4 regions of the Gracilibacillus xinjiangensis genome follow, and region 2 is predicted to be linked to each of the others. Evidence: riboswitches for the same ligand, from Rfam matches in the RefSeq annotation. Region 2 holds a riboswitch; each other region holds the start of a gene.
The links. A riboswitch is a leader RNA that binds a small molecule or an ion and turns the genes downstream of it on or off. The one in region 2 is predicted to bind thiamine pyrophosphate.

Region 1 (7,661 bases), on a different contig from region 2:
ATGACAGCATAGTCGGTGCTAATAAATAAGTCAGGATCATTTCTTTTACAGTCCGGCCTTTAGAAATTTTGGCTGCAAATATACTGTGAAGCATTGCCCATGTTGCACTGTATGCGAACCAGAATACCATGTGACTTTGTATGTGTGTCGTTGATTCCAAAGCAACGGAATCTGTATAGAATGATAATTTAAAATAATTACTGAACAGATGTCCTACTGTATCAGTAAAATAATCGAGAATAAATATTCCTGGGCCAACAATCAGGATAAAAATAGCCAGTCCAGCCGCTAAATACATGTTAGTTGTGCTCAAACGCTTGATCCCTTTTTCAATACCTAAATAAGCGCTTATAGAGAACAATACTACCCATATAATTGTAACTGTCATTGTTAACCCGAACGTAACATCTGTATTCATCATTCTGGAAATGTTAGAGGTAATAATAGGTGTGCCAAGCCCTAATGTAACGGCAGCACCTGACAGAATACTCACTAGAAATAATACATCTAAAATTTTTCCGCCGATTCCATCTGTAAAGCGATCGCCAAAAATAACTCGACATGCTTCAGATATTCTCATTAATGGCCGTTTTTTGACATGAATAACATACGCCATTGCTGGTGCTGCCATGACAAAAATCGCAAATGTTTGAAAGCTCCACAGGAACATGCTGTAAGCATTGCCCCATAATAAGGATTGGTCTGAACCTTCAGCTAATCCAAACGGAGGGTCAATAGCCACTTGTGTCCATTGCACCATCCCTGTTCTCATAATAGTCGAACCGACCCCCATCGCAATTAGAATGGAAGCATACCCAAATAAAGAGAGCTTTGGTTTTTCATTGGGATCACCTAATACTACTTTCCCATACTTTGAGAAAGATAAATAAAGCCCTGCACCTAATAAAATAATCGTATACCAAATATAGCCCCAACTAAATCCATCCACAATATTATCGAAGATCACATTTAATAGTTCCAAAGATTCCGCTTCGTATAAGGAGAACGGAATAGAAATAGCTATAATAAAAAGAATTGATGGCAAGAATATGCGAAAATCAATTAATTTCCAACTATCAAAAATACCCTTTTTATTCATTGGATTTCCCCTTTCTGTAAACTGTGTATTTATCAAGAAAAAATGCTCTGTCATTAGACTAGTTAACTGATACCACGTCTTTTAAGTTTGTAAACAAAAAAGAAGACGACCAATAACGACGATCATCTTCTTGAAAAGCAGGAATGGTTTGCTTAATCATTTGACTTATTTTCTAGATTACACATGTTATCTCGATAAACCCTGTTTTGTTGCAAATCTCACATAATCTTCGGTTTATTGCACCATTCTAAAATAAATGTAAGCAATGTTTTTGTAAAAGTTAATAGCTCTTCCAGTTCTACCTTTTCATCAACAGAATGGGCTTCTTCTAATTTCCCAGGACCATAAATAGCAGTCGGGATCCCTGCCTCATGGAACCAGCCTGCATCAGTAACTGATTTAGACATACCGATTTCTGCAGGGCTGTTTGCTATCCTTTCATGACTTTGTTGGAGAAGTTGAATAGCTGGGTGTTCTTTATCAATATCAGCAGAAGGAAAAATTTCACCACGATCCTCAATCATCGATCTTCCCCCCCACCGAAATTGAAGGGGGTTCTCTGTGAACCAGGGATCATTCCCTATCGATTTGGTTAAATGATCTTCTATTTCATTAACTACAGTTTGATAGCTTTCATTCGGATAGAAATGAACGGTAACCCATAAGCTACATTCATCTGCAACAAATGCTGCATGTCTGCCCCCTTCTATAACTGCTGGGTTAATGGTATTTGTACCTCGTTTAAAACCGGGATAGCTTTTCAATTCCGACCATTGTCTCTCTAAATCTTGCAAACTAGCAATAATTTGCATCATCTTCTCAATCGCACTAGCACCTTTATTAGGGTTTTCTGATTGGTTTAAATCTGCCCTCATTGCGTCATGAAACACTTCTTTACTCTTTACAGTGATCCATCCAGTAATAACACCACCTTGTCCTTGAATTTGACAATCACTACTATCAACAACCAGCGCAAAATCTGATCTGTAACCTTTCTCTATACAAGATAACGTACCTGCTTCTCCCGCCTCTTCACCGATAACTGTCTGGATTTGCAGATCTCCATTTAAGGATACGCCTTGCTCATTTAAAATTTTTACAGCTAACAATGTTGCAGCAACTGCACCCTTCATATCCGCTACACCACGACCATAAACATAACCGGATTTCTCGGTTAATTCAAACACGGGTACCGTCCAATTCGCTTCATCTCCCACTTCTGCCACATCAATATGTCCATTAATTACCAGACTGTTGTACTCCTTTTTATTTTTCCCCTCCTTCATTGCAACCAGATTGGGGTCATTTGGGAACACATCCCAGCTAGTTGTAGTAAATCCTTCGTTTTCTAAAAAGTCGGCAATATATGTTTGAAGTTCTCCTGTATTTCTAGCAGGTGGACTAACTGTTGGAAAGCTAATTAAATCTGCAAGAATTTGCTTTAATTCATCCTGATACTCATCTACTAAGTCTACTGTTAGATTAGCCAAACTGTTTCTCCCCTCTCACGTTTACTGGCCATTGCTCTTTTTTCTCAACCATATTCCAAAACATGTATTCAAATTGGCTAGTTCTAATGACAATCTCCTCTAATCTTTTTAATTCTCGTTCTGATTTTCCTTTTGCTTGTTGATTCATTAGTCTTTTGCACTTTTCAGCTAATTCTGTAAATTCATCTGATGCATACATATTCACCCAGCTGCTGTAGAAATTGTCATCTAATGCCCCAGGCCATTCAGCGAGTGATTTACCAATAAAATTATAGCTCCACTCACATGCAAGAACTGCTGCTATTACATTTTCCACTCCACCTCGTTGAGATACATTTAACATATAACTAGTGTAAGCAGTAGTAATGGCGGAAGGTTCTGTTGTCTCCAGTTCTTCTGCTGTAATACCAAAGTCCGCTGCATAATTACGGTGGAGGTCCATTTCCATATCAAGTACACCATGCAGTAATTTTGCAAAGACAGTCATTGTCTCCAAGTCTTCTGCTTTCGCACTGCCTAATGCAAATAATCTAGAATAGTCGATTAAATATACATAGTCCTGTTTTAGCCAATGCTTGAATTTCTCTTGGTTTAATGTCCCTTCTCCAATCCCCTTTACAAAGGGGTGTTCCAAATAACTCTTCCAGATTGGTTCGACACGTGTCCATAAATGTTCTGTAAATAAGTTGCTCATTATTTCCCTCTCCTTTTTAAAAAGATTTACTAGAGGAACAAAAAACCCATCACCAGTTAAGGAGATGGGTATAGCATTTAAACTACAGATTTATTGTTACATCCATAATTATTTGCCACTCCACTTCCCTACGCTAGTGTTAACTAGATCAGGTTCAAAGGGTCGACCTTTCATCTCTCAGCATTTACATGCTCCCCTAGTAGAAACTATATTTAATTGTTAATTATTAGTATAAAGGATAAGCAATGGTAATTCAAATCCCGCTGCGGAATACGTAATAGTTGAATAATGAGGTAAAAGATTGGATAAACGAGTATAACCCCTTCGAAAAAGCTCCAATAGCATTTCCTTTTATTTTGTCACCAATATTTAGCTTTTCAAATTCCGCTTTGGAGATTTCAGCTATTTCTTAATGGTAACTTTCGTCAAGGCAGCCTCCTCAAGTACAGCATAATAAGTAATTCTTCCAAAAAGATCATTAAATACAGTTTTCCCCTCCACTTTCATCTCTGTCTGTCCTTTTCTTGATTTCTTACCAGTTCAGCTAGTTCCATTGATTCATTAATCCAACAAGATAAAGGCAACAAATATAACAAAACCAGTGATATGTAGAAAAAGTCATGCTAAAAATTCCATTAGAAATCTCCTTTAGCGATGATAATTAATAATTATATAACTGAACAGGGATTTAAAACTCCCATTGGAAATTAGCACAGTAAAGACTGTTCTCTACTGAGCTATTCCAAACGGAGATATTACTTCACCCAAAAACCTGCCCACCATTCACATGCAAGGTTTGTCCTGTTACAAAACGGGAGTCATCTGAAGCAAGATATACAAAGGTTGGGGCAAGCTCAAATGGTTGACCATCACGGTTCATCGGATTAAGCGCAAGACTAACTTGGTCAGGGGAAAAGCTTGATGGGATTAATGGTGTCCAAAACTTCCCAGGTGCAACGGCATTTACTCTGATTCCTTTTTTGACCAGGTTCCTCGCAAGGGCCCGTGTAAAACCGATATTTGCTCCTTTTGTAGCCGTATAATCGATTAATTGTTCGTTCCCTTCAAACGTAACTACAGAAGAGGTATTTATGATCGAACTTCCCGCACTTAAATATTCTAGCGCTTTCCTTGTTGTATAGAAATGGGAATATATATTCACTTTAAACGTATCATCAAACTGTTCGTCAGTAATATCTTGCAAATCTAATTGTTGGAATTGGATTCCTACATGATTGCAGAGTATATCGAGTTGCCCAAACTTTTTGACAGTGCTTTCCACAATAGCCTGACACTGCTGTTTTACTCGCAAATCCCCTGGCAACAGTAAACAACCTTTCCCTATTTCTTCAATTCTGGCTTTCGTACGATTGGCATCCTCATGTTCATCTAAGTAGGCAATCGCTACATTGGCTCCTTCCTTAGCAAAGGCAATCGCAGCTGCTGCACCTATACCACTATCACCACCTGTAATAAGGGCAACTTTCCCCTCTAGCTTCCCACTCCCTATATAGTTAGGATTTTCAACAATCGGCGCCGGTACCATTAGTTTCTCTACTCCAGGCTGTCTATATTGACGTTGCTCCGGAACCGTCAAGGCAACCTCTTCATATCGCGTTATTTCCCCGTAATTAGGATACATTGGATAATAATCAGGATTTAGTCTTTTTTCAGACATTGTTAAATACCCTCCTCCACTCTTTTGTATGGATTACTTTATGTTTAATAGGCATCCGCCGTGTTTGTCCCATTTAAAATAGATACTGGCTCGAATTTCACATTGGCGCATATTTTAATAAGTGGAGGTGATAATTATGGAATATTACTATAATCCAAAAGTACACTATTTATTGATGAATGAATCCTTCGGAAAAGACACCATTATATATGATCATAATAAGAAGCCATTCTACGGACCGAAAATTGGACTTAGACCGCCTTATTACTGTAACCCGCGTTATGAGCAAAACTATCCGCTAATTTAATTAAACTTCATGGGTCTGTTTTCCCCATCGTCCGTTCCCTTCCATTACGGTAGCTATAATTCCTGGTATTTCCTGATTCACGAAATACCCTATGTGATATTTTCCAGACGGTTACTCACGTTTATTAACAAAATCATACTCTTTTTTTACTAATTAAGAAAATATATGTAAATATTTTACCCACCTAATTATCCAGTTGCATCTTCCAAAATAAGGAGGCCTCCGCTAAGTGGAGACCTCCTTATAGGAGATAAACAAATTATTAGAGATAAAAGATTTGAGATACTTATAAAATGTCCAGGCGGGCAACCAATGCGAGTAATACTTGTAATAACACTTGTGCGTTTACTGCAATATCAGTGTCAGTTGTTGTGATTTTTACCCCTCTAGAATTTTCTACATAAGTTTGTTGTTTATTCACTTGACTAGACTTAATCTTTTCATGGAGATCTTGGGTAATTCTTTCCGCCTTATCACTGTCCGCAATGGAAATACTAATGACCAAAGCTATAGCAGCTTGGAGTCCAACCTGTACATTTAGTGCAGCCTGCGTATCCGTTGTAGTGACTTCCACATCACATGAATCTTTAATAATTATCGACTCAAAAGATTCCTGTACAGTTTTGATTTCTTGATTTGCCTCTTGAGTATCATCACTTTGATCGAATGGATGGCACATACTAGTGTCCAATGCATTCCACCTTTTCGTTTGCTTACTATTTCTGCCTGTATAGTAAACAGGTCTTCCATTAACGTACTTCATTTCTGTCATAGTAACACTCCTTGTCATTTTATATAATTAATATATGTCGGTATAATCTTATTGCAAAGGCTACTTAACTAAGGATATAAACAAATATTTATTTTTAAGAAAGTAATTACTTTTCATTATTTTCTTGTTTCGATTGCAAAGATTGCACACTCTTTTTTAATTCATCTACAAGATTTTTTAACTGTTCCCTGTCTTCTTCACTAAGCTTTTGACTATCTAATTGAACATTGTGACGTTTCAGAGTTGTTCCAACAAGCATATCGATAATTTTCTCCGATGTTTCTTTAAAATTACTGTCGCTCACCCAATTCACCTCCCATAATTGAATGAATTATCTTCTTTCTCTGATACCTTATGTATCTAATCCCTTATGAGTAAGTGCCTTTACCTATTTTTCAGTCAATTTCCATTTCGCACCAATAAAAATAATATAACCATAAAACCAGGATAAGAAGCAGCACCCCCTCATGAGTTCATTTTTAAGGCAAATTATTATTGCATATCATTCTATATTTGTGTATATTGTATATAGAGTATATATACAATATTAAAAAAGAGGTATTTGCATGCACATCATCATTTCCAATAATTCGAAAGAGCCTATTTATGAGCAGATTTATGTCCAGATAAAAAAGCATATATTGAGCAATGAATTGCAGGCCGGCCAGGCTTTGCCATCAATGAGGCAATTAGCAAAGGAGTTAAATATTAGTATTATTACAACAAAAAGAGCATATGAAGAGCTTGAAAAGAATGGATTTATTTTTTCCATTGTTGGAAAAGGTTCGTTCGTCACAGAACAAAGTAATGAGATGATACGGGAGCGGAAAATGCAAGTAATTGAGGAACAATTAACGGCTGTGATCCAAAACAGTAAAGAAATCGGGATAAAATTACCGGAACTGAGAGAACTGCTCTCCATGTTATATAAGGAGGATACATAATGGAAGATGTCCTTGAACTGCATAATGTAAATAAGACTTTTAAAGGTTTTCAGATAAAGGATTTATCTCTATCTGTAAAAAAAGGTTTCATAACAGGATTTATAGGAGGAAATGGCGCAGGTAAATCCACGACAATTAAGATGATCCTGAATTTATTACAACCGGATAGTGGCACAATTTCTGTTTTTGGCTTAGATTACAAACAGAATGAGAAAGAAATCAAGCAGCGAATCGGATTCGTGTTTGATAACAATATATTTTATGAGCATCTAACACTGAATGAAATGAAACGATTAATAAAACCTGCCTACCATAATTGGAATGACACTATCTTCAATCAATATGTAGACATGTTTGGGCTATCTTTAAAGAAAAAGCTAAAGAATTTTTCAAAAGGCATGATGATGAAGGCTTCTTTAACATTCGCATTATCTCACAATGCTGAATTAATCATTATGGATGAGCCAACATCGGGGCTTGATCCAATTTTTCGCAGAGAATTATTAGAAGTTCTTCATGATCTCATGCAAAATGGTGATAGAACCATCTTCTTCTCGACACATATTACAACAGATTTGGACCGGATAGCGGATTACATTACCTTTATTCATAATGGACACCATGTCTTTACGAAAGAGCAGTATAAAATTGAGGAAGAATACGCGATTGTTAAAGGG
Region 2 (7,661 bases):
AACTGAGATGGAAACTTACTTTAATACGGATTCAATAGATTTGTTGGACTTTTGGCAAAATAGCAGTGATGATAAAGTGTTGGCACATTCGCAATATCATACTTATTTCATTAAACAAGGTAATGAAGAATGTGAGCGGTTACATGAAATTATTGAACAATTTCGGACAAACAAAGTTCAGTTTCGTGTAGAAGATGGTACGCAAAGTTTCCTTATGCAGCATCGACAATATGATGATGGATCAGATCTTATTTTTCTTACCAATCAGGAAAACGGAAGACACCGTACAACACTATACTACCAAGCAGGCTCAGTGGAAAAGGAGTTTCTAAAAGTAGATATAGAAACAGGTCAGGTGCAATCATTGCCTGTCACACGATCAGAAAATCGCTGGGAACTTCCACTAACTTTTGTACCATATCAATCTTATTTAATAAAAGTAATTGATAAGGAAGCAAAACAGGATAGCATACAAGAAACAGCCGGCCAATTAATCATTTTGGCAAAGCAAAAGAGCTGGGATTTAACATTAGATCAGCCAAATATATTAAGGTTATCCGATTTTGAAATGACGATTCATTATAAAGAAAATATAACAGGAACAGTAGAAGCGAAGACTTTTATTGACCAGTGTGAGGATCTATCCAAAACTTGTAATTTACCTGTTCAATTTTCGCAGATTTTTGGAACGCCGATGGAATTGAGTCTTCCATATCCGCTGAATGTAAGTTATGTGAAATTGTTTCAAATTGAGCAAATGTCTAGTGAATGTTTCCTATTAATCGATAAAAATGCTGTCTCTGACGGATTAAGTATTTATATTAATGATAAAAAAGTAAATTGGTCAGCATTCAACCAACAATTTTTCTATGATCATACCAATATCGTGGCAGATATTAGTGAACTAGTGAAACAAGGAGAGAACAGTGTAGAGGTAAAAGGACAAATCGAAAAAGATTGGGATGGCGTAGTCGATCCAATTTATTTACTAGGAGATTTTGGCGTTGTATATAGTGATACAGTACCTGTCATAACGAAAACCCCTGAAAAAACATCATCACTTAAACAACCATATGCTGGATTGCCGCATTATGCTGGAAGCCTTACTTTCACCAGCTCATTCGAGTGGAAAGGTGATAATAATGAAACATATCAATTACGGATAAAAGATTTAGATGAAGTGCATGATGCAGTCGAAATTTCATTGAATGGTATATCACTTGGTGTAAGAGCATGGTCACCATATGACACGATTGTAAAAGGTGATCAATTAAAACAAGGAATAAATGTACTAACCATTAAGGTGAAAAATACATTAGTCGGTTTGTTAGAAGGTAAGTATTTTGATTATGAGGAACATGTCTTAAAAGAGGTACGAACAGTCAAAAGGGAGGAGGAATAAGTTTTGACAGTAAATCAGTCCCCAAATGTTATCGTTGTATTTACTGACCAGCAAAGATGGGATACGACAGGTGTTCATGGCAATCCGTTAGATTTAACGCCAAACTTTGACCAAATGGCAGGAGAAGGAACACATCTGTATAATGCTTTCACTTGTCAGCCAGTTTGTGCCCCGGCTAGATCTTGTTTTCAAACAGGAAAGTTTGCAACAGAAACAGGCTGTTATCGAAATTCCGTTCCACTGCCTGATGATGAAAAAACATTAGCACATTACTTTAAGGAAAACGGTTACTACACTGGTTATATAGGTAAGTGGCATCTTGCTGCAGAAGAACCAGTTAGTCGAAAGAGACAAGGAGGCTATGACTATTGGCTTGCGGCCAACGGGCTTGAGCATACTTCTGAACCGTATAAAACAACCGTATATGATAATGAGCAGAATCCTGTAGAATTACCAGGTTATCGTGTTGATGCATTAACAGATGCAGCCATTCGGTTTATTGATGATAGGGAAAAGCAAGCAAACCCATTTTTCCTTTTTCTGTCTTACTTGGAACCACACCATCAGAATCGAACAGATAATTATCCAGCACCAGATGGGTATGAGGAAAAATATACAGCAAAGTGGATTCCGCCAGACTTGCAAGCATTGGGTGGAACAAGTGCACAACACTTAGGTGGTTATTATGGAATGGTAAAAAGAATTGATGAGGCATTAGGCAGAATTTTAGATACATTAAAAAGCCTGGGGATTAGAGAAGAAACGATCGTTTTATTCACATCAGATCATGGCTGTCATTTTAAAACGAGGAATCATGAATATAAACGGTCTTGTCATGAAAGTTCCATTCGTATACCAACAGCTATTACAGGTCCAGGATTTTTCCACGGTGGGAAGAAAAAGGAATTAGTCAGTTTAATCGATTTTCCGCCAACCTTGTTAGATGCTGCAGGGATTAAGGTTCCAGAGCAAATGTCAGGTCATTCTTTTCTTCCGTTAGTCAATCAGGAGGCTGGTGACTGGGAAAATGAAGTATTCATTCAAATAAGCGAATCACAAGTTGGGCGGGCGATACGGACAAACCGATGGAAGTATAGTGTTTCTGATCCAGATGCAGATAGAATATATGATGCTAGCTCGGATCGGTATGTTGAAGAATTTCTGTATGATTTAGCAGCAGATCCTTATGAGTTAACTAATTTAATTGGTTTCCGTTCCCACCAGAAAGTTGCAGAAGTCCTCCGGGGAAAATTACTAAAGAAAATTATACAAATGGAGAATGAAACACCTGTTATTCAACCTGCAGCTCCTAAGGAAAGTGGGCAAAGAGGAGTAATGGATGAAGAAGTTTGGCTTTAAATGAATGAATGGAAAGGCTGTTGATAAGTATAACACTCAACAGCCTTTTCTCTTAGGTCTTCGTTGACAAAGCATACTTGGATAAGCTAGTTGTTTTCACTCTGGATAATATCAGGATTCCAATAATTGCTCCACTTATACTGCTGACAAGGAAACCTGGTAAAAATGCTATGGCACCAACAGATGTGCCCATTAACAGGTAAGCGAAAGGAACGGATAATAATGCACCGATTATACCGGTACCAACAACTTCGCCAATCCCAGCCATTATTTTATTATTCGTAACTTTAAAAACTATTCCGGCTAATAATGCACCAATCATCCCCCCTGGAAAAGCAAGCAATGTACCTATGCCTAATAAATTGCGCAAAAGGCCGATAGCAAAAGCAATAATTACTGCAGGGACAGGTCCTAGTGTAACAGCTGCCATCACATTTACCGCATGTTGTACAGGGAAAGCTTTTGCAATTCCTGTTGGAAACCATAAAAATTGTGAACCTAATGTTCCTATCGCAACAAATACTGCCATCATTGTAAGTAATGTCGTTCTTTTTCTCATTTCGTTCCACCTTCCATCAATGTTTGGTTATACTAACATAAGGGAAAATTTAAAAAAACCAGATCTTTAATTAAGACCTGGCTTCGCATACAAATTGGTATGGACAGCTACTTCCCTCCGCTGGTATAAACCAGATCAGGTCTTAAGAGTTAAAAAGCTTGAAGCGCGCTTTTCTCTCAGCCTATGCTTATAGGCACCCCTAGTAGTAATCATATTTAACTTAAAGAAAATTCTAACATACAAGAAGTAAATGTCAATAATATGATTGTTTTGAATTCGAGATAATAATAAGGTAAAATAAATAGATACTTAAAAATATTACTTCTTTAGAAAGAGGAGGATCATTGATGGAGCTTAAAGGTTTGCATCACGTATCTGCCATAACAGCCAATGCGAAAAATAATTATGATTTTTATACCCAGATATTAGGATTGCGTTTAGTCAAGAAATCTGTCAATCAAGATGATACGAGCATGTATCATCTGTTCTATGCAGATGAAATAGGAAGACCAGGAACTGATTTAACGTTTTTTGAGATAGTGGGTGCAGGGCATACGTATCCAGGGAACAACAGTATCTCCGCTACCTCATTAAGGGTGCCTGATGATGATGCATTAGTCTATTGGATAGATCGCTTTAATGAAATGGATGTAGAAAACAACGGAATAGAAGAACAATTTGGGAGAAAAGTAATTCATTTTAAAGATCATGAGGACCAACGACTAGTTCTTGTTTCCGATCAAACGAATGAGGGTGTCGCAGGTGGGATTCCTTGGTCTAATAGTGTTGTGCCAAGAGACATGGGAATTACAGGACTTGGACCAGTGAAATTAACCGTTCCTGATTTAGAACCAACTGAGCGGATTTTAACAGGTGTGCTGAGCTTTCGTAAAACAGGAGAATACACTTCACCTGTAACAGACATGCCAAAGATTCAAGTATATACAACAGGAAAAGGTGGGACTGGTGCAGAGTTACATGTGGAAGTTCGGCCACACTTACAAAAAGAGCGTCCGGGCAGAGGCAGTGTCCATCATGTTGCATTAAGAGTAGAAGATGAAGTGGAATTAAATGAATGGAAAAAGCGTATCAGTCAAGAACGCTTACCAAACTCAGGGGTTGTTGATCGCTATTACTTCAAGTCATTATACTTCAGAGAACCTAATGGTATTCTTATTGAATTGGCAACAGATGGTCCAGGGTTTGCCACAGATGAAGATATCGAACATTTAGGTGAACAAATTGCTTTACCACCATTTTTAGAGCGTGATCGGGAAGAAATTGAAGCAAAATTAAAACCATTAGACACAAAAGAGAAATAGTATAGGAAGAAGAGAAATGGTTTGTTCTCTGTATTTTAGCACCTTCTTTATCCAGGTGCTTTTATTTTTGGGAAAATCATAAATGACACAGTGGTCTTACTGCCGAACTCCTTTTTCCTTCGCATTGCAAAAATGTATTAATTACGAAAAAAAGTATAATTGTCAAAACTATGTGGATTAGTTAGAGTGTAATGTAAGCGCTATCTAATTTGGGAACGAGGAGGTATTTATTTAAATGGAAGAAATTGCATCAGGTAAAAAGGATCCACGAGTGCGTGAATATATAACACCGAAAAATATTTTGTGGAAAACAGATAGTAATCAGTCGAGAATAGATAATGAACAATTACTGTTAGAGGATAGAGAGTCACAGGTATTAATTACGCCAGAGAAGCCCGTTGTAATGAGCCATGAGGGCAGTTCACCGGCAATCCTTTTAGATTTTGGTGTTGAACTGCATGGAGGTATTCAATTAGCGGTGTGGAACATTGTAAAATCTGGTGAACTAATAAAAAGTGCGAAGGTAAGAGTGCGGTTTGGTGAATCTGCAATGGAGGCAATGAGTGATATTGGGGGGAATACTAATGCTACCAATGATCATGCAATGAGAGACCAAATCGTTGATATAAGTTTTCTGGGAATGAATGAAATTGGCAATACAGGCTTTCGTTTTGTAAGAATTGATTTACTGGAATCTGATTGCTTTATCCAGATTAATACAATCAAGGCTATCTTTATTCATAGGGACTTAGAATTTCAAGGCTCTTTTCACAGCGATGATAAGCTTTTGAATCAGATTTGGCAGACAGGTGCCTATACAGTTTATCTAAATATGCAGGAATACCTTTGGGATGGGATTAAACGAGACCGAATGGTATGGATTGGTGATATGCATCCTGAAGTATCAACAATACAGGCTGTTTTTGGAAACCATCAGATTGTTCCAGAGAGTTTAGATTATGTAAGGGACCGCACACCATTACCGCAGTGGATGAATACATTTCCCAGTTACTCTGCGTGGTGGATTATTATTCAACATGATTGGTTTATGTATACAGGTAATGTAGATTATCTAAAGGAACAGAAGAGTTATTTAATCCGTTTGTTGGACCAAATGGGGGAACATATCGATAAGGACGGCCGTAATACAATGCCAAACCCATTTCTTGATTGGCCCTCTGTACATAATGAAGAGGGTGTTGCAGCAGGTGTTCATGCATTATATGTACTAGCAATCAAAAAAGGTGCCTTTTTATGTGATTATTTGGAAGAAACAGAGGCAAGTCAACGTTGTCATCTCTATTTAGCTAATTTAATGAAAAGAAAGGTATACCATGGAAAGAGCAAACAAGCAGCAGCAGTGTTGGCTCTTGCAAATATCATTGATCCAGAAAAAGCGAGTCAGGAAGTGATTGCTGTTGACGGGGCGAAAGGGATGTCTACATTTTATGGCTATTATATCTTATTAGCGAAAGCAATGGCAGGAGAGATGACTGAAACGCTCCGAATGATAAGGGAATATTGGGGCGGAATGCTGCAGCTCGGTGCGACAACATTCTGGGAAGATTTTAATATGGAATGGCTCAACAATGCAGCGAGAATAGATCAACTGACACCAAAGAACAAGATTGATGTCCATGGTACTTATGGCGATCATTGCTATGCAGGTTATCGTCACAGTTTATGTCATGGCTGGGCATCCGGCCCAACGGCTTGGCTTTCGCGTTACGTGTTAGGAATTAAAATAGTCACTCCTGGCTGTAAGGAGATAAAAATTGATCCATCGCTTGGAGATTTACAATGGGTGGAGGGAACTTTCCCTACACCCTATGGAGCAATCGATGTAAAGCATGAAAGGCAATCAGATGGCAAGATAAAATCAACCATCGAAGCGCCTGATGAAGTACACATTTTAAGGTAAGGGAGATGGGAAAATGGGAAAGGGTAAAGTATGGCCGCCGGAATGGAAAAAGTTTAATGACAGGATTACCGGAATACCAACCATTCAGTTAACCAATTACACTGGGCACAGTCATCATTTTTATTTTACGGAAGATGGCTGGTATGATAACGATCGTAAATTGTTATTTTGTTCGGACCGAAATAATAAAACGGATTTATTTAGTGTGGATACAGAAACAGGTGTGATCACCCAGCTAACTGATCATCAGAAAACATATGGGAGTCTGAATCCATGTCTGCACCCGGATCAGAAGATGGTTTATTTTCGTAGAGATGATCAAATCATATCATTAGATTTAATAACACTGGAAGAGCAGACAATCTATGAAAAACCGAGCGCACTGCTTGGCGGAAATTTAAACTGTACGGCAGATGGCAAATATTTAGTTACCTGTCAAAGAGAGAATATGTCGGATAGAGTTTATACTGATCTAGGTAATGGCTATATCGGCCATCGAGAGTTAATGGAGGCAAGGCCGGAATCTGCCATTATTAAAATAGACTTAGCAACAAAAGAAATGGTAGAAGTTTTCCGGGAAAATAACTTTATTACACATATTAACACATCACCTATAAGACCTGAGTTAATTACATTTTGTCATGAAGGTCCTTGGCAATTAGTTGATCATCGCATCTGGGGACTTAATCTGGAAACAGGTGAAGCATGGAAAATCCGTGTAAGAAAAGAAGAGCAAGAGATGGTTGGTCATGAATACTGGTATCAAGATGGAGAAACAATCGGATATCATGGATTTAGGAAGGATCGTACAGGATTCTTTGGCAAAATTAAATATGATAATACAGAGGAAGAAGAAGTCGAATTTGATTTTGTTAATTGGCATGCCTTCTCCAATGATTTTAACAAAGTGGTTGTAGATGGTCGTGCGCCAATAGAACATATTGTTATCTGGTATAAGAAAAACGGCTTTTTCTCACATCCGAAAGTGTTATGTGAACATCGTTGCAGTTTTCATACCCAAAAAGTCCATGCACATCCGAGATTTACTTCAGATGGATCTAAACTGGTCTACACAAGTGACCGGAATGGATATGCTAA
Region 3 (7,661 bases), 520 kb from region 2:
GTTTATTAATAATTGGGGCATTGCTGATTTTCTTTGTTCCAAATATATGGCTTAAGCTTATCTTTGCTATTTTGTTCAGCTATATGACCATTATCCAACTAATGCCACTATGGAAGCATCATACAACAATTCTTTGGCTCGATTTGTATCCTGTCTCGCGAAAAGTCCGTCAACAGGAGTTTGTTAAATGGCTTCAACAATTAATGGCAGTGCAAATGTTATTGTTTGCGATTTTCTTATTAATAGTAGAAAGTTACTTAACGGGCGGATTAATGGTAGTTGCTTCAATCATCTTTACTATTTTCCTTATTCCGAAATATGTTCATACAAAGATTAATCGAAGATAAAGAGGGATGAAACATAACAAAAATAGAAAATCTAACAACCGAACAATAAATACACAAGTATATATCACTCACTAATGTACTAATATAGATAATGCTAGCTCACCGCTGGGGAAAATACTCGCTTTCCGTGGGCAACACCTCAGCTTTTAATGGTTTACAAGACGAATAAGTGGAACAACGATCATCCTGTAAAGACGGCATCACGTAAGGTAAGTTTAGGTTTGGTCATCCATTCCATAGAAAGTCTCTCTTCTAAAGCAGTAACCTGGCATATAGAGGATGATAGATCCTGGAAAGCAAATAATCCGGACAAATTCAGTTGAACCGTCCGGATTATAGTATGGATTAACTCCTTTTGCCAGCCTCTTTTGTAGCGGGGTTAGAGTAGATTAGCTTCCATTACTGTACTAATTAATGTTTTGGCAGCAATCTTCATCGCTCTTTCGTCAAAGTCAAACATTGGATGATGATGTGGTACAAATTGGTCTTTTTTTTGAGCACCAGTAAAGAAAAATGCCCCAGGTCTTTCTTCTAAATAATATGCAAAATCTTCACCGGTCATACTCGGAACACTCATTTCAGCGCTGTTTACTTCTTCCAAATTTTCCGCAGATTGAATAATTAGTTCCGCATGGATGGAGTGATTGACAACAGGACGATAGCCTTTTTGATAATCAAATGTATAATCTGCATCATAGCTTTGGCATGTGCCTTTAATTATCTTTTCCATTTCAGTAATAATCAGTTGTTGTAATTCTGGATCAAATGTTCGGACCGTTCCTTCCATTACTGCTGTATCCGGTATAACATTATAGGCGTTCCCTGCATGAAATTTGCCGATAGAAAGAACTGCAGTAGTCAATGGATCTAATTTTCGACTAACAATCTGTTGTAAATTAGTGACAAGCTGTGACCCAATGACGATGGGATCTTTCGTCTGATGCGGGATTCCTCCATGCCCGCCATTCCCTTTTATCGTAATGGTAAACTTATCCGCAGCCGCCATAAAATTTCCTGGTGCTGTTTGAACAATTCCATAAGGAGTGTTTGTCCAAAGGTGTGTACCATATACATAATCTACTCCGTCCAGGGCACCATCAGCAATCATTGGCTGAGCACCGCCAGGAGCTACTTCTTCTGCATGTTGATGAATAAATATAATCGTGCCGGGAAGTTGTTCTTTATATTTATTTAGTACTTTCGCAATAGTTAGTAATGTTGCGGTATGACCATCATGGGCACATGCATGCATAACCCCTTGATTCTTTGAGCGATAAGGGACATTTTTTTCGTCTTCTATTGGAAGGGCATCAAAATCCGCTCTTAGAGCAATCGTTTTACCGGGTTTAGCACCAACAAGTTTTGCAACAACACCATTGCCTCCAACACTTGCCCGGAAAGGTATGTTCAATTTGTTGTAAAATTCCTGAATATATTTGGCTGTTTTGTATTCATGGAAAGACAGCTCGGGATGCTGGTGTAAATATCGGCGGATTTCAATCATCTCATCATAATTATTATCTATTTCCTGAAATAATTCGTGAAGCATGGTTTCCCCTCCTTTTTCGAGTAATTATAACATAGCGGGAAAAAGAAAACAGACTTCCAGATTGTACTGGAAGTCTGTTTTCTATCTATAAATAATGGGAGAGGGTTAGCTAAAAAATGATTTGTCTGAAAGTAATCTTGCTGTTTCTTCTTTATGGTGTGTTTCATCTGCAATCATATCATCTAATTTTACAACCAGTTCTGTAAATCCTAATTCTTCTGCTTGTTTTTTACGTTTTTCATATCGTTCAATTGTTTCTGTTTCCGCTTTTAGTGTAGCTTCTAACATTTCCTGTACATCCGTTAATTGTTCTACTTTTGCAGGAGTAGTTGTAGGCGTTCCACCTAATGTTTTAATCTTATCTGATAAGTATAAAGCGTGTCCGATCTCATCATTAATTTCATCTTCAAAAAATGGTTTTAATAATGAGCGGTATAGTCCTGAAACCACTGATGCGTGATACGTGTACATGATAGTTGCAGCATATTCGTTTGCTAAATCAACATTCAATCCATCTAATAACTGTTGCAGTTTTTCTTGATCTTGTGCCATTTGTAATAACATCCTTTCATTATTTTCTTTCTAATATATATCTTCCCATATTCGAGTAAAATAAACATTTGACATGAATAGATATTGGCGGGAATTCCAATTATATGTTATGCTGTATATGTAAGCGATATATCCTTTAATTGAATAATTGATTGAACACTAGGGGAGCCTTATGCGGCTGAGACGAATTTATTCGGACCCTTTGAACCTGATCTGGTTAACACTAGCGGAGGGAAGTGGTGGAACAAGTGAGTACTTTACTTATGAAATCATAACACCACTCTTCTTTACTGGAAGGGTGGTTTTTTTCTGCCATTTTCCTCACTATATGGATGGATTGGAGGTTTTGCTATGAAAGGGATTCACCTGATCACGAATGGAAAATCAACAAAAAAGGAACTAGCACAATTAAGAACGATGCATCATTATTTTGATTATATTCATGTAAGAGAAAAATCAAAAACTGCTGCAGAACTAATGCAAATACTTGATTTCTTAGCAGGTATCGGTATCCCATTATCTAAAGTCATCATAAATGATCGAGTTGACCTTGCTGTGATGAAAGGGTGTACTGGTGTTCAACTAGCTTACAATAGTCTGCCGGTAACATTAGTGAAAAAACAATTTCCAGATTTAAAAATAGGTAAATCTGTACATTCAATCGAAGAAGCTTGGAAAGCGGAAAAAGATGGTGCTGACTTTATTTTATATGGACACATCTACCACAGTAAATCGAAACAAGGAGTAAAGCCTAGAGGAATTCAAGCATTACAGCGTGTTGCAAAATCTATCTCCATCCCAACAATTGCAGTGGGAGGAATCCATCCAGAGCAAGTGGAGGAAGTCTTGGGTGCAGGGGCAAAAGGATTAGCGATGATCTCCGCTTTTTGGGAATCGCCTGCGCCTTTGCAAGCGGCAAAGGCTTATTATGAAAGATTCAATCATTGGGAGGAGGAACATTTTGAGAGAACATTATGATCAAATTGTTGTAGGTGGTGGCGTAATTGGTTGTTCGATTGCTTATCAATTAAGCAAAAGAGGATATCGGGTCCTGGTAATAGAAAATGATGTAATCGGAAGTGGTGCATCAAGTGCTGCTGCAGGTATGTTAGGAGCACAGTTGGAATTCTCTTCAGATAGTGCATTATTTCACTTTGCAAGACAAAGCCGTGCTTTTTTTCCTGAATTGTCAAGGGAATTAGAAGAAGCGAGTGGAATTAATATTGGATTAATCCAAAAAGGAACGATGAAGTTAGCATTTACTGAGAAACAATTGATTGAATTGAAAGAGATTGCCAGGTTTCAAGGAAAAGCTGGTGAGTCAGCTCTTCTCCTTACCCAGAAGGCTGCGTTATTAAAAGAGAGAAGATTAACAGGAAATTTCCTTGCTGCTTTATTTTTTCCTGATGATGGTCAGGTTTCTGCCCCTCAATTAACACTAGCTTTTGCTAAAGCTGCACGAAACCATGGAGCAGTGTTGTTAGAACATACCCAAGTTAGTGAATTGATCGAACAGGAAAATGGCCTAAAAGGTGTAAGAACAACAAATGGTCTATATTATTCTGATCAAATAGTGATGGCAACAGGTAAAGATACAACCAAGTGGTTACCTTATGATTTAGCTATTACTCCTGTAAAAGGGGAATGCATTTCGGTAAGACCAGACCAGCCATTAATCGAAAGTACGATATTCTCTGATGGATGCTACTTAGTACCAAAAAATGATGGCAGCATTATCATCGGTGCTACATCTCTTCATGGTATTACAGATAAAACGGTTCGTGTGAAAGGTGTACAACAATTACTAACAAAAGCAAGGAAAATTATCCCTGCTATCGAACATGCACAGTTAGAGCACTTCTGGGCAGGAATTCGACCACAAACTAGCGATGGTTTTCCTTATATAGGAGAGGTGCCTGGCAGGGATGGAGTATATGTTGCTGCAGGGCATTATCGCAATGGCATCTTGTTGTCACCGATTACAGGAATGATGGTAGCGGATTTAATCGAAGGAAAAGCAGCTGCTAAATATGCTGCAAGCTTTGCTCTAAACAGAGTGCAGCGAGCATTTGTGTAAAGGGTGTGTTATCGAAGATGAAGCTGATTATTAATGGAGATCCATTAGAATTGCAAACAGATGTGAAAAATATAGAAGAATTAATCACAGCTTTAGGCCTAACTGACAAATCATTAATTGTAGAACACAATCAAACCATATTAAAAAAACAAGATCATAAGAAAGTAAGTGTCTCAAATGGAGACCAATTAGAAATCGTACATTTTGTTGGAGGAGGATAATCATGTTAAAAGTAGGGAAATTTCAGTTCACCTCAAGATTATTGTTAGGAACAGGAAAATATCCGGATTATGAGATACAGAAAAAAGCTGTAGAGGTTTCCGAGACGGAAGTATTAACCTTTGCTGTTAGGAGAATGAATATCTTTGATGCAGAGCAGCCGAATTTCTTAGAAAAAATTGATCTGAAAAAGTATCGCTTTTTACCAAATACAGCAGGAGCAAAAAATGCTGAAGAAGCTGTTCGTATTGCGAAGTTGGCTGATGCGTCCGGATTGTGTGACATGATAAAAGTAGAGGTAATTGGCTGTGATAAAACATTATTACCAGACCCTGTTGAAACTTTAAAAGCGACGGAAATTTTACTGGAAGAAGGATTTACGGTATTACCATATACTTCTGATGATGTTGTTTTAGCTAGAAAGCTTGAAGAACTAGGTGCACATGCAATTATGCCTGGAGCTTCCCCGATTGGTTCCGGCCAAGGCATTATTAATCCATTAAATTTAAGATTTATTATCGAACAGGCAAATGTACCTGTCATTGTTGATGCAGGGATTGGTTCTCCTCGTGATGCGGCTTATGCAATGGAATTAGGAGCAGATGGCGTGTTATTGAATACTGCTGTATCAGGTGCCGATGATCCAGTGAAAATGGCAAAAGCTATGAAACTGGCAATTGAAGCAGGAAGATTAGGATATGAAGCTGGCCGAATCGGGAAGAAGCAATATGCCATCGCAAGCAGTCCTCAGGAAGGGATTAGTGTTGGTGGATAATCGTTATCATAGACAAATATTGTTTGAGCCGATAGGTAATAAAGGGCAAGCGATGGTGGAGAATAGTCATGTACTGATTATTGGTGTTGGTGCACTTGGTTCAAGCAGTGCAGAAATGTTGGCGCGAGCGGGTGTTGGTAAATTAACATTAATTGATCGCGATTATGTTGAGGCAAGTAATCTTCAAAGACAGCAATTGTTTACAGAGCAAGATGTGGAACGGCAAACACCGAAAGCAATTGCAGCGCAACAAAGACTGAAACGGGTAAATTCAAGTATTGTGATTGAAGCAATTGTAGAAGATGCTGGTGTAGATGAACTGGAGAAGATTGTACCGCAAGTTGATCTAATCATTGATGCAACAGATAATTTTGACACACGATTAATCCTTAATGACATTGCTCAAAAACATAAGAAACCGTGGATCTATGGTGGATGTGTTGCAAGTTATGGTGTTACTTTTACCATCATACCTGGCTTGACACCATGTTTACATTGTTTGCTTGATCATATTCCTAATGATGGTGCAACATGTGACACCGTGGGGATTATTAGCCCTACAGTACAAATGGTAGTTGCCCACCAAATGACAGAAGCGCTAAAAATTTTAACCAATCATTTAGAAGCATTATCAGGAAAATTAACCGGATTTGACTTATGGAAAAATGAACGAATGGAGTTAGAAGTGAAACGGTTAAAAGATGATCAATGCCCTTCATGTGTACTTGGAGAGTATCCAAACCTCTCTTACGATGCCCAAATGAAAACAGCTGTTTTATGCGGTAGGGACACTGTCCAAATTAGAGGGAATCATCGGAGAGAGATGGATTTGGATCAACTAGTGGTACATATTAACCGTCATTCACCAGTCAATGTAAGGAAAAACGCTTTTCTTATTTCTTTTGAAGTAGACAGTTATCGAATAGTTATTTTTAAAGATGGCCGTACTTTCATCCATGGTACGAAAGATATTGTTAAAGCAAAGAAAATCTATTATCAATATGTAGGTTAAGAAGGGGAGCAGCTCATAGGGTTGCTTCCTTTCTTTGTGAGATTAATAGTCTTTCTATGTAAATGTTGACTGATAAGCCTTTTACCATGCATATTTCTTTGCCGTTCTATTATAGAACAAAGCGAATGTGCCTTTTTGCATCAAAGTAATTAAATCTCTCGAGTAGTGAAATTTGACGAAACTGTGAAACATATTAGTTAAATGTCTCATATGTTTGTTTTTATAATTGATCTATGTATAATAAAATGGTGGAGGAGAGGTGTATAAATGGATAAGAAAAAAGAGACGTTACTGTTTATTGCATGGGCGCAAAGTTTAGTCGCGATGTTAGGCAGTTTATTTTACTCAGAAGTACAAGGATATATACCGTGTGAACTATGCTGGTATCAAAGAATATTAATGTATCCACTTGTATTGATTTACGGCTATGCCCTTTATAAAAAGGATATTCGCTATGCTTTTCCCGGACTTATAATGAGCGGAATAGGAATTGGTGTATCTACTTATCATTATCTTATTCAGCAAGTGCCGAGTATGTCATCAGCAGGGGATGCTTGTGGACTAGTTCCATGTAATGGAATTTATGTGGAGTTCCTTGGATTTATAACGATACCGTTCCAGGCACTTATCGCATTTATCGTAATTTTTGTTATACACCTTGTCTTAATTGTACAACAAAGGAGAGTTTAATTTGAAAAAGATGATCATCTTTGTACTAGTGCTCGTAGCAATATTCGGAGCACTATGGTTTGTCGTTAACTATCAAAACCAAAAAGCATCAGAGGGAAATCCATATAATAAATCGAAATTAGACCAAGGCACAATTGATCAATTGGATGATCCAATGTACCAGAATCAAATCTTGCCAGATGAACTGGCAGAGAAATTAGAAAACGGTGAAGATGTTACGGTATATTTCTATGACCCGAACTGTATCCATTGCCAAAGAACAACCCCAGTCGTTGTACCGCTAGCGGAGGAATACGGAGTAGATTTGGTGAAAATGAACTTAAAAGAATTTGAGACCCAATGGCAAAAATACGGTATTCAATCAACTCCAACACTGGTGCATTTTGAAGCTGGTGAAGAGTCTGCACGTATTGTAGGTGAACAACCTCAGACAGAATTTG
Region 4 (7,661 bases), on a different contig from region 2:
CCTAATAGTGCAAGTGCTAAACTGATACTTGCTCCAAGAGCGAATCCGATTAATGTTATTAAGAGTGTGATTAAAGCAATGGAAGGATTGAAGTGCAATCCGCTGTATCCAATAATGGCACAGGCTCCGAATACATATACAACAACTTTTTGATCTTTTAATTTGCCAGCAATAATAGGGGTTAGGAAAGTCGCTGGTAAGCTGATCAATTGCATGTATGCAACAAACCATCCAGCTGTTGTCACATCGTATCCCTTCGCTGTTAAGATCTCAGCTAACCAGGAGATGGTCACATAAAATAAAAAGGATTGTAACCCCATAAAAAAAGTTACTTGCCATGCAATCCCTGAACGTAATAATCTCTTGCCGCTTGGTTCGAATAATTTCACCTCATGTTCTGCTGGTGAGTTTCTCATAGCAACAAGCCAAATGATAATACCTATAACTGTAATAATACCCCAACTAGCCAAGGTAATATTCCACCCTAATCCGTAGTCAACTGTTAAGGGTACAGAAAAACCTGATCCGAAAGCGGCAAAAATAGACATAGATGTTGTATATAGTCCTGTCATTAAACCGATTTTCGTTGGGAAGCTTCCTTTAATTAAGCTCGGCAGAATAACATTGATAATCGCTATTCCTACACCTACTAATGTTGTGCCAATGTATAAAAATAGTAAAGTAGCAAGTGATCGGATTAAAATGCCGCTAAGTAAAATAATTAACCCATATAAGAGTGCTTTTTCATTTCCGGTTTTGTTTGCAATTCTAGGGGCAATTGGTGATATGAAGGCAAATGCTAATAATGGCAAACTTGTAATCAAACCTACATTCCAATTATCAAGAAGTAGTTCATCGCGAATAATTCCAATAATAGGCCCTACAGAGGTTATTGCGGGTCGTAAATTAAATGCAAGAATAATAATTCCTGTTATAAATAGACTGTACTTCCATTTTTGGTTGGTTGGCATATTTCTGCTCCTTATTTCCTGTTTTTTGCTCGATTGTATTGTTTAGATAATTTAAATACACTATACAATATAAATTTATGTTAAAATAAGTAAGTGGATAAGACTGAGCTGCAATGCTTATAAGAATAACATACTCCAATTATTTAGGAAATTTTTTGATATCATAGTGAAAGAAGGTAGACAATGGATAATAAATTTGTTGCTGAATTATTGTCATGGTTGAAAGCATTATTGATTGCTGTGGTCATTGTGTTATTGTGCCGTCATTTCTTGATTACACCATCAATTGTGAAAGGTGAATCAATGTTGCCTAACTTAGAAGATGGCGACAGGATTATCTTAAGTAAAATCAGTCAAATCGACCGCTTTGATGAGATTGCATTTAAAGCACCAGATACAGACGATAATTATGTCAAAAGAGTAATAGGTTTCCCTGGTGATACAATTGAAATGAAAGATGACCAATTAATCATTAATGGGGAAACATTTGAGGAAGAATATTTGGATGAACATAAAAGTAATTTAGCTGAAGGTGAAAAACTGACACCAGATTTTACTTTGTATGAGTTGACTGGGGAAGAAGTAGTTCCTGAAGATACATTTTTTGTATTAGGTGATAACCGTAAAGTTAGTAAGGATAGCCGCTCATTTGGTTTTATTGATAAGGATTCGGTAATCGGTGATGTCAAAATGCGTATTTGGCCACTAAGTTCATTTGGACTTATTAATTAGTTCACTTGATAATTTAAGTTTCTGCTTTAATTGGACAACTAAATATATAATCCGCTAGGGGTGCCATTCGAATGGCTGAGATGAGAATAGTGTTTCTCGATCCCTTTGAACCTGAACTGGTTAACACCAGCGTAGGAAAGTGGGATAGGTTAAGAAGAATAGAGCATATTCATAGAACCGTTCCATTTCCAATGGAACGGTTTTTTCTTTTTAAGATTTTGATTGGATTAGAAATTAGGGGAGGTTTTTGTATGAAAATAAGAAGTGCACTTACTATCGCAGGTACAGACCCATCAGGTGGTGCCGGAATTCAAGCCGATTTGAAGACATTTCAAGAGAGAGAAGTGTATGGAATGAGTGTGATTACCTCTGTTGTTGCCCAAAACACACTAGGTGTTCAACAAGTAGAGCACTTGCCTGTCTCTTTTATTGAAAAACAATTTGATGCAGTGTGGGAAGATATCAAGCCGGACGCTGTGAAGACTGGTATGATTTCAACAATTGAAATGATGGAGCTAATTGCTGGGAAATTAAGAAAAGCAGATGTCCCGTATGTAATTGATCCTGTAATGGTTGCTAAGAGTGGGCACACATTAATGGAGGAGAAGTCTCGATCAGTTATTCGCAATTTACTTATCCCATTATCAACAGTTGTCACTCCAAATGTCCCGGAAGCGGAGTTCTTAGTAGAATTTCCAATCAGTACACTTGAAGACGCGGAGAAAGCAGCGAAATTAATTGTTAAAGAGCTTGGAGCAAAAGCCGCTGTTGTAAAGGGTGGTCACCTTGAAGGTGATGCAAAGGATGTGCTTTTTGATGGGAAGGAATATACGTATTTTACAACAGAAAGGATCGATACACATCACACGCACGGCACAGGCTGTACGTTTTCTGCGGTTATTACAGCAGAGCTGGCGAAAGGTAAGTCTATTAAACAAGCAGTAGAAATAGGAAAAGGATTCATTACTGATGCAATTAAATATTCTTTACAATTAGGAAATGGAAATGGACCAACTAACCATTGGGGATATCGATTAAAAGGGTTACCGAGTCAGGAGGAGAAATAGGATGACATATTTTTTAGATAAAATAAGAGAGCAACAACCATTAATCCATAATATCACTAATTTAGTTGTTACTAATTTTACTGCAAATGGATTATATGCATTAGGTGCCTCGCCTGTAATGGCAAACGCAAGAGAAGAAGTGGAGGAAATGGCTAGCATTGCAAATGCATTAGTGTTAAATATAGGGACACTGACAAAAGAACAAGTAGAGGCAATGATTATAGCGGGGAAGGCAGCGAATAAAGCGGGAATACCTGTTGTGTTAGATCCGGTTGGGGCTGGGGCGACAACATTTCGAACAAAATCAGCACAGACCATTTTGGACCAAGTAAAGGTAAGTATCATACGGGGAAATGCGGGGGAAATTGCTAATTTGGCGGGCGTTTCTGCAGAAGTGAAAGGTGTCGATGCATCGGGGGACTTTGACATGGAAGAATTATTGCAAGTGGCATACGAGCAATTACATATACCGTTAGCGATTACTGGGGCATTAGACTTCGTTACAGACGGAAAAGATAAAGCAATTATTTCGAATGGTCATCCATTATTGACGAAAGTTACGGGAGCCGGATGTTTACTGTCATCGGTTGTTGCTGCATTTCTGGCTGTAGAGAAAGAAACTTTTAAAGCAGCGACAAGAGCAATTAGTTGTTATGGTATAGCTGCAGAGGAAGCTGCTTCAAAAGCTAGTCTACCTGGTGATTTTCAAGTCGAATTACTTAATCAACTTTATGCAATATCTGAAGATGTATTAAAAAGCAAGGAGAAAATTTTAGTGAGTCGATTAGGAAGTGGTCACGCTTGATGAATCCGGAATTACTGCAAGTATATTTCATTATGGGTAGTAATAACACACAAAGAGATCCATTAATCGTTTTAGAAGACGCGTTAATTGGCGGTATTACTCTTTTTCAATTTCGTGAAAAAGGAAAAGAAGCACTGACTGGAAAGAATAAGCGAAATTTAGCTATTGAAATGAAACGATTATGCCATAAATACAATGTCCCTTTTATTATAAACGATGAAGTTGATTTAGCTCTGGAAGTAGAAGCGGATGGTGTCCATGTCGGCCAAGACGATGAGCCACTAGTCGATTTAAAGAAAAGGTGTCCGCAAGATTGGATTTTTGGTGTTTCGGCAACGAATGAGGCAGAAGCTTATCAAGCGATGCAAGATGGGGCGGACTATATTGGGGTAGGCCCCATTTATGGTACCCAAACGAAAGAAGATGCGAAACAACCGATTGGAGAGGAGGGATTGGCTTCCATTCGGTCAATAGTTGGAGGGATACCCGTTGTGGCAATTGGCGGGATTAAACTTAGCCATGTTTTTCGCCTAAGAAGAGCGGGTGCAGATGGTGTTTCTGTTATTTCTGCTATCAGTCTGGCAGAAAAACCAACCGAAACAGCAGAGCTTTTCCGAAAATATGCTGAGTTCATGCCTTCTTATTCGAAATGTATGCAGTAATTTTGATAAACTATAAGAAAAGGAGGTATAAACCCTATGCGTTTAGAAGGAAAGAAGGTTATTGCATTATTGGAGGATGATTTTGAGGATTTAGAATTATGGTATCCTGTTTTACGTTTGCGTGAAGAGGGGGCTGCAGTTGATTTAGTTGCAAAAGAAGCCAATAAGAAATATATTGGGAAATATGGTGTTCCAGCCGAATCTGACTATGCATTTGCCGATGTGAACGCTGAGGAATACGATGCTGTTTTGGTTCCGGGCGGATGGGCACCGGACAAACTTCGCAGATACCGGGAAGTGTTAGAGATGGTGCGAGCTATGGATCAAGCGAAAAAGCCGATCGGGCAAATTTGTCATGCAGGCTGGGTGCTGATTTCCGCCGGTATTCTTCGTGGAAAGAAAGTAACCAGTACACCTGGCATTAAAGATGATATGACAAATGCGGGATCATTATGGTTTGACGAAGCGGTAGTTGTTGATGGACATATCGTTTCAAGCAGAAGACCACCTGATTTACCACCATATGTAAAAGCATTTGCTGATATACTGGCAGAAAAATAGTTCAAAGAAGGGCCTTGCAAAACGCAGGGCTTTTTCTGTTAGTTGGCTTATAATTATGATAAAATTTTAATATTGCCTGACTGGTGAAGCAATCTTTCAGATGAAAGTAAAACTATTTAGAGCAGACTTAAAGGAGATAGTGAATGGATATTTTATGGTGGCTATTAATTATCGTGGCTTTTGTTTTATCTTTTGTTGGAATTGTGTTTCCGATTATCCCATCTGTCTTAGTGCTGTGGATTGGCTTTTTTATTTATCAATTTCTCCTTACCTCAGAAAATATCGGGTGGGTCTTTTGGATTGCAATGGGAATATTGACAATAATCCTAATTGCTGCTGATATAATTGCTAATAGCTATTTTGTTAAGAAATATGGCGGCTCCAAATGGGGGGAGCGGATGGCGGCAATAGGTGTAATCATTGGTTCCTTTATTATTCCGCCATTTGGGATAATTGTGGTTCCGTTTCTGTTGGTATTTTTGTCAGAGATTATTCAGCAAAAAGGAGCTGATGAGGCGCTGAAGGCAGCGTTTGGCTCATTGTTAGGCTTTTTAAGTGGAACAATTGCTAAAATCGTTATACAACTTGTAATGATTATCTGGTTTTTTATAGCTGCAATGTTTTAACAACGAGGTGTTGTCAAGTGAAACGAGTGTTAACTATTGCGGGTGCAGCTGCACAAGGAAGTGCGGGTATACAAGCAGACTTGAAAGTTTTTCAGGAAAGAAAGGTTTATGGAATGACAGCAATAACAGCAACAGTGGCGAATAACTCCAAAACAAAACAAGGAATATTTTTACGGTCTATAGAGGAAATTGAAGCACAAGTATATGCGGCGCATGAGATGGTTGGAGTGGATGCAATGAAAACGGGTATGCTCTTCTCCAAAGAGATCATAGACCGTGTGGTCGAGCTTTTAAAGGAGTTCTCTGCACCTGCGCTGGTTGTAGATCCAGTAATGATAGGGAAGATGGGCTCCCAGCTCTTAGCAGATGATGCAATTGAAAGTTTAGTAAGAAATTTAGTGCCTTTAGCGACAGTGATTACACCTAACCGACTGGAAGCTGCTCGTATGTTAGATGATAAAATACCTGAAACAAAGCAGGAATTAGCTGAATATGCGAGACGTTTATCAGATTTAGGAGCGAAAGCTGTGATAGTTAAGGGTGGAGTAATTAACAATAAGGCAATAGACGTACTGTATGATGGGGAGGAATGCATATCGATCGAAGAGGAAGCGATTGATACGATCCATACAAGTGGTGCGGGTTGCAGTTTTGCTGCATGTTTAACTGCAGAATTAGCTAAAGGGAAGTCGTTAAGGGAAGCTGTGAATATTAGTAAGACATTTGTTCATCAAGCGATCAAGGATAGTTTATCGTTTGGAAAAGGGGTCGGATCTGTAAACCATGGAGCCTATCGAAGCTAAAAAAAATGGCAGCTAACAATGTATGTTTGCTGCCCAAAGTAAAGATAGAACAAATAAGATAGACTAAACTTAACATTATATAAAGAAATGAATAGCTATGCAGGCTATTCTTTTTTTTTATCATGTCAAAATGTTAAGTTTTATAACATGAAGTGTTATATACACTATCATAAAACATGCTTTAGAAAAAATCAAGGGAAAATGAAACTTCCAACAATTTTTATCGTATAGATTAGTGTGAAAATGTTGGAGGTGTTGGCAAATGGAACCAGCGATGAAATTGGTTAATGTCCGTAAAAATATTGGGAAGAAGGAAATTATCAAGGATATAAGTTTTGAAGTCTATCCAGGTGAGGTCTTTGGATTTCTTGGTCCTAATGGTGCTGGTAAGACTACAACCATTCGGATGATGGCAGGTCTAATGAGAATAACATCAGGAGACGTTCATATACATGGTGTAAGTGTAAAAAATAACTTCAAAGATGCAATTCGTCATGTAGGTGCGATCGTTGAAAATCCAGAGATGTATCCTTTTATGAGTGGATGGAAAAATCTAAAACATTACGCCCGAATGATTCCGGGGATTACTGAGGACAGGATAAAAGAGGTTATTGGTTTAGTAGGTTTAGAGAAAGCAATTCATGAAAAAGTGGGTAAGTATTCATTAGGTATGAGACAACGGGTTGGTGTTGCCCAAGCCTTGCTTCATCGTCCTTCTGTATTAATTTTGGATGAACCGACAAATGGTCTTGATCCTGCTGGAATAAGAGAAATTAGACAATATATTAGAAAATTAGCAGAAGAAGAGAATGTAGCAGTCATTGTGTCCAGCCATTTGTTATCAGAAATTGAATTAATGTGTGATCGTATTGGTATTATTAAAAATGGAGAAATAATCACAGTAGAAGAAGTGCAGGAAAAGTCTGCAACAGACAAAGAACTGAAAGTCTATATTGAAGCATCCCCTCTAGAAGAAGCCTTTCATGTTATTCAGTCTGTATTTGATATAAAGGCTGAAAAAGAAGATGGGTACATATTAATAGATACCACAAAAGAGAACATTCCGACAATTATTCAAGAATTTGTGAATCATAAAATACAAGTTTTCGAGATTAATTCAAAGCAATCAAGTTTAGAAGATAAGTTCTTTGAAGTGATTGGAGAGAATACCATTGCATAATTTTATATCGTTATTAAAAAATGAACATGTGAAGCTTTATTCAAGGTTCTCTACATGGTCCATGTTTATTATTTTGGGTAGTATAATCCTAATCTCTGCACTGATAGTTTTCTTTTTTGCTGATCAGGGAAAAGAAGAGTATGGAGCAGAATGGAAAACCGAACTGCAAGCAGAAAATGATGAATATAGAGACATGATGAATGAAGATGAGTTCTTTGATGGTTTATATGACTCCGAAATTGCAAGGAATGAAT

Region 1: it holds a riboswitch for thiamine pyrophosphate, as region 2 does, so the genes downstream of both, tenA (thiaminase II) here and thiW (energy coupling factor transporter S component ThiW) in region 2, are expected to answer to the same signal.
Region 3: it holds a riboswitch for thiamine pyrophosphate, as region 2 does, so the genes downstream of both, ACFOY7_RS08855 (thiamine phosphate synthase) here and thiW (energy coupling factor transporter S component ThiW) in region 2, are expected to answer to the same signal.
Region 4: it holds a riboswitch for thiamine pyrophosphate, as region 2 does, so the genes downstream of both, thiD (bifunctional hydroxymethylpyrimidine kinase/phosphomethylpyrimidine kinase) here and thiW (energy coupling factor transporter S component ThiW) in region 2, are expected to answer to the same signal.

Annotation. Positions count from the first base shown of each region.
Region 1 is NZ_JBHSDT010000001.1:280,928-288,588, forward strand. It holds gene ACFOY7_RS01300 (BCCT family transporter) at 1-1,099, opposite strand, end outside; gene ACFOY7_RS01305 (acetylornithine deacetylase) at 1,318-2,589, opposite strand; gene tenA (thiaminase II) at 2,582-3,283, opposite strand; TPP riboswitch at 3,392-3,491, opposite strand; gene ACFOY7_RS01315 (SDR family oxidoreductase) at 4,044-4,961, opposite strand; gene ACFOY7_RS01320 (hypothetical protein) at 5,098-5,268, shown strand; gene ACFOY7_RS01325 (spore coat protein) at 5,555-6,031, opposite strand; gene ACFOY7_RS01330 (hypothetical protein) at 6,147-6,344, opposite strand; gene ACFOY7_RS01335 (GntR family transcriptional regulator) at 6,607-6,984, shown strand; gene ACFOY7_RS01340 (ABC transporter ATP-binding protein) at 6,984-7,661, shown strand, end outside.
Region 2 is NZ_JBHSDT010000004.1:487,187-494,847, forward strand. It holds gene ACFOY7_RS06555 (glycosyl hydrolase) at 1-1,402, shown strand, start outside; gene ACFOY7_RS06560 (sulfatase-like hydrolase/transferase) at 1,406-2,761, shown strand; gene thiW (energy coupling factor transporter S component ThiW) at 2,814-3,320, opposite strand; TPP riboswitch at 3,416-3,531, opposite strand; gene ACFOY7_RS06570 (ring-cleaving dioxygenase) at 3,668-4,642, shown strand; gene ACFOY7_RS06575 (alpha-L-rhamnosidase-related protein) at 4,878-6,563, shown strand; gene ACFOY7_RS06580 (oligogalacturonate lyase family protein) at 6,577-7,661, shown strand, end outside.
Region 3 is NZ_JBHSDT010000004.1:1,002,442-1,010,102, forward strand. It holds gene ACFOY7_RS08835 (ABC transporter permease) at 1-347, shown strand, start outside; gene ACFOY7_RS08840 (hypothetical protein) at 497-670, shown strand; gene ACFOY7_RS08845 (M20 family metallopeptidase) at 727-1,896, opposite strand; gene ACFOY7_RS08850 (ferritin-like domain-containing protein) at 2,002-2,448, opposite strand; TPP riboswitch at 2,600-2,700, shown strand; gene ACFOY7_RS08855 (thiamine phosphate synthase) at 2,800-3,426, shown strand; gene thiO (glycine oxidase ThiO) at 3,410-4,525, shown strand; gene thiS (sulfur carrier protein ThiS) at 4,543-4,746, shown strand; gene ACFOY7_RS08870 (thiazole synthase) at 4,749-5,519, shown strand; gene ACFOY7_RS08875 (MoeB/ThiF family adenylyltransferase) at 5,473-6,531, shown strand; gene ACFOY7_RS08880 (disulfide oxidoreductase) at 6,799-7,221, shown strand; gene ACFOY7_RS08885 (thioredoxin family protein) at 7,223-7,661, shown strand, end outside.
Region 4 is NZ_JBHSDT010000003.1:60,962-68,622, reverse strand. It holds gene ACFOY7_RS03300 (CynX/NimT family MFS transporter) at 1-971, opposite strand, end outside; gene lepB (signal peptidase I) at 1,155-1,703, shown strand; TPP riboswitch at 1,750-1,858, shown strand; gene thiD (bifunctional hydroxymethylpyrimidine kinase/phosphomethylpyrimidine kinase) at 1,955-2,770, shown strand; gene thiM (hydroxyethylthiazole kinase) at 2,772-3,575, shown strand; gene thiE (thiamine phosphate synthase) at 3,575-4,237, shown strand; gene ACFOY7_RS03275 (type 1 glutamine amidotransferase domain-containing protein) at 4,274-4,798, shown strand; gene ACFOY7_RS03270 (DUF456 domain-containing protein) at 4,942-5,424, shown strand; gene thiD (bifunctional hydroxymethylpyrimidine kinase/phosphomethylpyrimidine kinase) at 5,442-6,227, shown strand; gene ACFOY7_RS03260 (ABC transporter ATP-binding protein) at 6,490-7,407, shown strand; gene ACFOY7_RS03255 (ABC transporter permease) at 7,400-7,661, shown strand, end outside.